DNA from 2 places in the Paenibacillus sp. S-38 genome. Region 1 is predicted to be linked to the other one. Evidence: predicted binding sites of a transcription regulator. Region 1 holds the regulator's gene; the other holds the start of a gene.

Region 1 (4,029 bases):
CGGGAAGTCGTGGAGCCCGGCACTCCGGCGCTCGCCCGGGTGATCGAGCGCTTCGGGGAGGACCTGCTGCTGCCGGACGGTTCACTGCACCGCAAGAAGCTCGGTGAGCGGGTCTTCGGCAATCCCGAGGCGCTGAAGGATCTCGAAGGGCTGCTGCATCCGCCCATTCGGGCGGCGATGCGGGAGAGAATGCAGGCGCTTGAGGCGGAGCATCCGGACAAGCTGGTTGTTGTGGATGTTCCGCTGCTGTACGAATCGGGGCTGCAGGGGCAGTATGAGCAGGTTATGGTCGTCTATGTGCCCCGTACTCTGCAGCTTCAGCGGCTGATGAAGCGGGACGGCATCAGCGAAGAGGCCGCCGGCCGCCGGCTTCAGGCCCAGTGGGACATCGAGGAGAAGCGGCGCTTGGCCGATATCCTCATCGACAATTCCGGCACACCGGAAGCAACGGATGATCAGATAGAGCGGTTTTGGCATGAGAGGGGACTCTCATGAGATTTTGGCGCAAAAAGAGGGTGTTTGCCCTCCTGCTGATCACCTTTGTCCTCTTCTTGTTTCTCAGCAGCTCTTTCGTGGGGCGGATGCTGTATCCGATCCGCTACCAGGAGGAAATACGCCAAAATGCAGCCAAATACGAACTGGATCCTTACCTGATCGCAGCCGTGATCCGGGTGGAATCCAACTATAAGGTGGACGAGCAGTCCAACAAGGGAGCCTACGGCCTCATGCAGCTCATGCCCGATACGTCAGGCTGGATTATCGATAAGGCGGAGCTGCCGGAAGGCTACAAGGACCGTCTCGACGAGCCCCAGGTCAGTATCGAGCTCGGTGCGTGGTACCTGAATTGGATGAAAAAGCAGTTTGCCGGGAATATGGTTGCCGTGGTTGCCGGCTATAACGCGGGGCACGGCAAGGTCAGCCGGTGGCTCGAGGACAAGGAATGGGACGGCACGATGGATGGTGTCGACAACATCCCGTACGGCGAGACCCGGCATTATGTACAGAGGGTGCTTTACTATTATCACAAATACCAGAAACTCTACGGGGAATAGTGGGTCCTAATAGGAAGTGGAAGTCGGCCCACGGACGCCCCTTTGCGGCTTCGGGTATAAAGAAAGGAGTACCGGACAAGGCTTCCCGGGAAGCGTCCGATACTCCTTGCTTATTCTTTAAAACGTGTTATTATTTGAATTGACCGGCAAGCGACTGCTCAGCGATTTGTACCAGGCGGCGAGTAATGTGACCACCGATAGCACCAGTATCACGAGTAGCCATGTTACCGTAGTAACCGTCTTGCGGAATGGCGATACCCAGTTCCTGAGCTACTTCGTATTTCAGTTGATCCAACGCTGCATTTGCTTGAGGCACTACCAATACATTGTTGCTGCGGGATTGTCCTGCACCCATGTCTGTTCACCTCCTTGTCGTTGGTAACAGTATTATGCGGCGATTGCCCGAAGTTCATAAGCGGAAGCTTGTGGTAATTTTTCGAAAGGAAGCTATGCGATGAAATGCCCTTATTGTGACTACATCGGCACCAAGGTACTGGATTCGCGGGCTGCGAACGAGAACAAATCCATCCGGCGCCGCAGGGAATGTGAGAAGTGCCAGAAGCGCTTCACGACATTCGAGATGGTGGAAGAAACGCCGTTGATCGTTATTAAGAAAGACGGATCCCGCGAGGAGTTCTCACGGGAGAAGATGCTGCGCGGCCTGATCCGGGCCTGCGAGAAACGCCCCGTATCCCTCGAGAGGCTCGAGATGATCGTATCGGAAGTCGAGAAGCAGGTGCGCAACACCGCTCATGCTGAGGTCGACAGCCGGGAGATCGGGGAGATTGTTATGACCGAACTGTACCCAGTCGACGAGGTGGCTTATATCCGGTTCGCATCGGTATACCGGCAGTTCAAGGACATCAACATGTTCATGAAGGAGCTCAATGAGCTGCTCTCCAAGCACCAGGTTGGCGGCGATAATTTGAAGTAAGGCACGGCCTCCGAAAAATAATCGAAAGATTGTTGACAAGCTTTGCTCCTGTGTGATATTATCATTCTTGTCGCCACGGACCAAACAAGTGAGCGAGCAAGCAAGATAACACGGGGCCTTAGCTCAGCTGGGAGAGCGCATCGCTGGCAGCGATGAGGTCAGGGGTTCGATCCCCCTAGGCTCCATAAATAAAGAAGCACCCAACCGTCTGGTTGGGTGCTTCTTTATTTGCTATGTACTGGAACTACAGGGGAGTACCCGCAAGGTTCGCCCGCACGGCGCGAGGAGAAGGCGAAGCGCAAGATTACGGTGATTCATCTGCCGGAGCTTATACAGGATTCACCGCAAATATGGAATGAATATTGCCCTCGGGATCGCCGAAGAAGCCGGTGGTATGACCCCAAGGCTTGATTTGTGGGGCTGTGACGTCAATAGCTCCTTTCGAAACGAATTCGGCGTACAAGGCGTATACTTGGTCTGGTGAATCACATTGAAAATTAAGCTCGACGGCTTGGCCTTTGCGAATTTCACTGAAAGAAGAATAGCCGTTGGTATTCGCGGACATCAGAGATTTGGAGCAAATGGCCAATCTCACTCCATTATTGCTGAATTCTACGTAGTGATCCTCTTCTACAACGATATCAAATCCCAAGACTTCATGGTAAAACCGGGCCAAGCGGGCAACATCGTCGGCAAGCAGTGTAATTCCTTCCAATCTTACCATCTTCATTAGCAGCCGCACCTCCATTTTACGTTTAGCATATGATGTAAATCCCTTTGTGTAAAGGTTTAACATGAAATACAATTCAACACATCCAAACGCTGGATGTGTTTTTACTATTTTATCAGTGGTCGACAATTAAATGACAGTATATTGACTTTATACCCCTGATCTGGTACCCTTAGTTTAGACCATATACTGTCTATTTGAAAGAGGTGCAGGGATCGTGATGGATTCGTACCGGGAATTATTTTTGATGCATCAGGCGTATGCCACTTTGTTCTCTCTTGCCAATAAGATCCAGATCAAAGGGGATGCCTACCTGGAGCAGTTGACATCAAGACAATATATGGCGATGGTTGCCATTGCACATCTACAGGAAGATGAAGCTACGCTCAACAATATCGCACGCAAATTGGGAACTACCAAACAGAGCATCAAGCAAATTATCGATATTCTGGAGAAGAAGGGATACTTGCTCATTACGCCGAGCCCGAAGGATAAACGCGCCGTGAATGTGAAAATTACTGCGTCGGGCCAAGGAGTCATGCTGGTGGCCGCGGAAAAAGGGATCTATTTTTTTACGGATCTATTCAAGGATTTTTCAACGGAAGAGCTGGAGCAGCTGTGGGCGCTGTTAAAGAAAATGTACCGGTTTGACGGTGAAGTTCAAGACGGGTTTGAAGAGGAAGGAAACCTGGAACCGGTGGACGACCAAGACGAAATAAAGGCCAGAGTGTTGAAAGAATTCGAACGTCGAAGAAAGCAATCTAAAGGCGGGGCCGGCCAATGAAAAAGAAGAAAGGCAGGAGGCCCATTTGTCTTGAAGAATATGTTCCCATTAATGGAATCCATCAATTCCTGTATCACTTGGGAACAAGCCGCGAAAATCCCGTCATGCTGTTTTTGCACGGAGGCCCTGGCTCGGTCGAATCTTTATTCACGGGAGCGTTTCAGGAAAAGTGGGAGGAGATTTACACCGTCGTGCATTGGGATCAGCGGGGAGCAGGGAAGACATGGACCCGTAATCCGGGCCGGTTTCCCACGATAGATCTGCTGCTGCAGGATTTGTATGAAGTCGTTCAATACTTGAAGGGGGCATACGGCAAGCGGAAGATTGTGATCCTCGGCCACTCGTGGGGGAGTGTGCTGGGTTCCTTGTTCATCTGTCAACACCCTGAAGAGGCAGCCTACTATATTGGTGTCGGGCAGGTTGTGAATATGCTTGAAAATGAGCAGGTCGGATATAATAAAGTCAAGGAAATGATTGTGCAGGCCGGTGACCAAAGATCCTTGAGAAAACTCGAGTCCATCGGCGAGTA
Region 2 (4,029 bases), 340 kb from region 1:
CTCACGCGCTCCTTTTCTTTGACAATAGGTGAAGGTTTTCGGGCCTGCTGCACCCCTCTTATCAATTCCTAGTATGTACACAAAGAAAAACTTTCAAACGAAAGCACGATCCATTATGATGGAGAGACGGGTGTTCCTTGAGCGGGTTGTGCTGCCAGGGAGGCTTTGCGTTGCCCGCGGCCCGGTCATCGGGGCAGGGTGCCCTATGAGGCGTATCCGCCGGGGGCCGCTTGAAATCACAGGAGGATGAAAGAATGAACGAGTGGAGATGGATCCGCAGCGGGTTGTCCGCTCCGGATTATAATATGGCTGTAGATGAAGCGATTCTGACGGCGCACAGCGAAGGCCGGGTGCCTCCGACCGTGCGCTTCTATGGATGGAACCCGCCGACGCTGTCGGTAGGCTATTTCCAGAAGGCGCAGACGGAGGTTGATTTTGAGGCGCTGGAGCGTGAGGGCATCGGCTTCGTGCGCCGGGCCACGGGAGGACGTGCCGTGCTGCATGACCGCGAACTGACGTACAGCATGATCGTCTCCGAGCAGTACGAAGGCATCCCGCGCAGCGTGACGGAGGCTTACCGGGTGCTGAGCGAGGGCCTGCTGCTCGGCTTCCGGCGTCTAGGGCTTGCCGCCGACATGGTGCAGCTTGAGAGCGAGGAGGACAAAAGCCAGTACGCGTCGATCGGCTCGGCAGCCTGCTTCGATTCGCCGTCCTGGTATGAGCTTGTAGTCGAGGGACGTAAGATTGCAGGCAGCGCGCAGACCCGCCAGAAGGGCGTGGTGCTCCAGCACGGATCGATCCTGCTGGATCTCGATGCGGACCAGCTGTTCGGGCTGCTGAAGTTCGCCAGCGAGCGGGTGGGCGAGCGGATGAAGGCGCAGTTCCTGCGCAAGGCGGTTGCGATCAACGACCTGCGGCAGGCGGCCGGCCTGCCGGACGTGACGCTCGCGCAAGTCGAGGAGGCTTTCGCCCACGGCATCGCCGAAGGGCTCGGCATCCGGCTGGTGCCGGGCGAGCTGACGCCTAGGGAGGCGGAGCTGGCGGAGCGGCTGGTCACGGAGAAGTACGGGAATCCGGAGTGGAATCTGCGCCGGTAGACCGCTGGCGCTTCCGGTTGAATTGTGCCGGCGGATGGCTGCTGCGGGATAAACAACAATCCCCCGGAGAGAAGCCTGGGCTTCCACTCCGGGGGATTTGCTGTGCGGTGACCGGGCTGATGCTCTCTAGCCGTCAGGCTTTCGCTTTTTCGTCATATTTATCTGTTGCAAAGACGGACCCGCGTGGTAAATAATCAGGAAGTTATGGTCTCCGAGAAGGCTTCCTGCAGACGCCGGGTGACCGGTCCGGGCTGACCGCCGGAGACGGGTTGACCGTCAATCGAAATCACCGGAGTAATCTCCACGGTCGTTCCCGTGATGAAGACCTCGTCCGCTGAGCGGAGCTCGTCCAGGGTGAACGGCCGCTCGTCCGCCGGGATGCCGAGCCGTTCTGCCAGCCGGAGCATGACCATGCGCGTAATGCCGTGGAGGATGAGATGATTGGCCGGATGCGTGATGATCCGGCCGTCCTTGACGATGGCGGCGTTGGAGGCGCTGCACTCGGTGACCGTTCCCTGGCGGTGCAGGATGACATCGTCTGCGCCCTGGGAGAGCGCATGCTGCTTCGCCATCGTATTGGCGAGCAGGTTCAGCGTCTTGAGATCGCAGCGCAGCCAGCGGATGTCGTCCATCGTGACGGTGCGGATGCCGTTTTCCATGGTCGCAAGGGGGCGCTTCAGTTCACTGGCGTTAGCCATAAGAACAGGCTCGGCCCCTTGGGGGAAGCTGTGGGCGCGCGGAGCGATACCCCGGGTGAACTGGAGATAGACGGTGCCTTCCTGCACCTGATTGCGTACTACGAGCTCGTTCAGGCCGTCCAGCAGCTCGCTCTTGGATAAGGGCAGGGGCATGTGGATGGCTTCCGCCGTCCGGACGAGCCGGTCATAATGAGCGTCCGCCTCAAACAGCTTGCCGTGATAGACGCGGACCACCTCGTAGGCGCCGTCGCCGAAGTAATAGCCACGGTCCTCGGGCGAGATGCGTACTTCGTCCTTCGGCAGGAATTGATTCTGGTACCAGTAGATTTGAGACATATGGCTGCTCCTCCTGTCATACAATAAGCCAAGGGTGGGGAACATATGTTTGACTTCATCCCCGGGGCTTGTGTTATGATGAGTTCAGACTACCAATCCGGAGGTAGGTTGTCAAAAGACTCCATGGTGATATTTGCCTGACAGCGGGGTGTTTGTCGAAATTCCTTATTTCAGCACGAACGAGAAAGAGAGCGCGGCCGAGAAAAAGCTAGAGAATCGCACGGCGGCTTGTACTAAACCCCGAAATTCGCTTATTTACCATTAGAAACACTACATATTGTATTGTATAATCGAAATCTCAACCAGATATTGTACATTATGATGATCTTACATACAGGAGGTTGTTGTTGTGAAGACCATACAGCAGACCAAATTGGAAGGCTTGAGCGAGAAAATTTTCCTTGACCGTTATGCGATGAAAGACGCCGATACATCGAAGACGAAGGTGGGCGACACCGTTCTCGTGCTGACGAAGGACGATCCGAAGTTTCCGGCGAAGGAAGTCGGCGAAGTCATCGAGCGTCAGGGAAATACCGTACAGGTCCGTACACGCAGCGGGGAGGTTGTCGAATCCTCCGTCGAGAAGCTGACGCTGACCCGCGAGAAGACCCCGCAGGAGATGTGGGACCGCTTGGCTGCTGCGATGGCTTCCGTGGAAGCAACACCCGAGAAACAAAAAGAATGGACAGAGAAGTTCCGTTACGTGCTTGACGACTGGAAGCTAGTGCCCGGCGGCCGGATTGCGGCGGGGGCCGGTGCGAGCGACGAGCTCACGCTGTTCAACTGTTACGTGATCCCCTCCCCGCATGACAGCCGGGGCGGCATCATGGCGACTTTATCCGAGATGACCGAGATTATGGCCCGCGGCGGCGGTGTAGGGATCAACCTCTCTTCGCTTCGTCCACGCCGTTCCATCGTTCGCGGCGTTAACGGTTCGTCCTCCGGCGCAGTATCGTGGGGCGGGCTCTTCAGCTATGCCACCGGCCTGATCGAGCAGGGCGGCAGCCGCCGCGGCGCGCTTATGCTCATGATCAACGACTGGCACCCGGACGTGGTCGATTTCATCACCGTCAAGCAGACGATGGGGCAGATTACGAACGCGAACCTGTCCGTATGCGTCAGCAACGGATTCATGAAAGCCGTGAAGGAAGACCTCGACTGGGAGCTCGTGTATCCCGACACGGCCGATCCGGAATACGACGACGTATGGGACGGCGATCTCGACAAGTGGAAAAAGGCCGGCCGCAACGTGATTCCTTACCGTACGGTACGGGCACGTGACGTGTGGCACACGATTATCGAATCCGCTTGGAAGTCTGCCGAGCCGGGTGTCGTTTTCATGGAATACTATAACCAGATGTCGAACTCCTGGTACTTCAACCCGATCATCTGCACGAATCCGTGCGGCGAGCAGGGGCTGCCGGCGTGGGGCGTCTGCAACCTGTCCGCGATCAACCTCTCGAAGTTCTATGACGAAGAGAAGCACGACGTCGCCTGGGACGAGCTCGCGAAGACCGTCCAATATTCCACGCGCTTCCTCGATAACGTCATCGACAAGACGCCGTACCACTTCGAAGAGAACCGGATCAACCAGCAGGGCGAACGCCGTGTAGGCCTCGGCTCCATGGGTCTGGCCGAGCTGATGATCAAGCTCGAGATCCGCTACGGCAGCCCGGAATCGCTTGAGTTCCTCGATAAGCTCTACGGCTTCATGGCGAAGGAAGCATACCTCGCTTCCGCTGACATTGCGGAAGAGAAGGGCTCCTTCCAGCACTTTGAGGCCGAGCCGTTCCTGCAGAGCGGCTTCATGAAGAACATGGTGGCCACGTATCCGGAAGTCGGTGCGGCCATCCAGAAGAAGGGCATGCGCAACGTTACCGTCATCACCCAGGCGCCGA

Evidence for each region. Region 1 encodes NrdR, which represses ribonucleotide reductase genes. Its sites were predicted from a motif close to AACACNATATATNGTGTT; they were not measured.
Region 2: ACP26L_RS10190 (adenosylcobalamin-dependent ribonucleoside-diphosphate reductase) is a predicted target of NrdR. The motif match lies at 2,398-2,415, and genes of this name have one in related genera.

Annotation. Positions count from the first base shown of each region.
Region 1 covers NZ_CP187970.1:1,781,892-1,785,920, forward strand. Annotated here, with positions in the region: gene coaE (dephospho-CoA kinase) at 1-495, shown strand, start outside; gene ACP26L_RS08530 (lytic transglycosylase domain-containing protein) at 492-1,052, shown strand; gene ACP26L_RS08535 (small, acid-soluble spore protein, alpha/beta type) at 1,183-1,407, opposite strand; gene nrdR (transcriptional regulator NrdR) at 1,507-1,986, shown strand; tRNA gene ACP26L_RS08545 (tRNA-Ala) at 2,099-2,171, shown strand; gene ACP26L_RS08550 (VOC family protein) at 2,315-2,716, opposite strand; gene ACP26L_RS08555 (MarR family winged helix-turn-helix transcriptional regulator) at 2,937-3,500, shown strand; gene ACP26L_RS08560 (alpha/beta fold hydrolase) at 3,497-4,029, shown strand, end outside.
Region 2 covers NZ_CP187970.1:2,124,134-2,128,162, forward strand. Annotated here, with positions in the region: gene ACP26L_RS10180 (lipoate--protein ligase family protein) at 255-1,097, shown strand; gene dat (D-amino-acid transaminase) at 1,292-2,131, opposite strand; gene ACP26L_RS10190 (adenosylcobalamin-dependent ribonucleoside-diphosphate reductase) at 2,481-4,029, shown strand, end outside.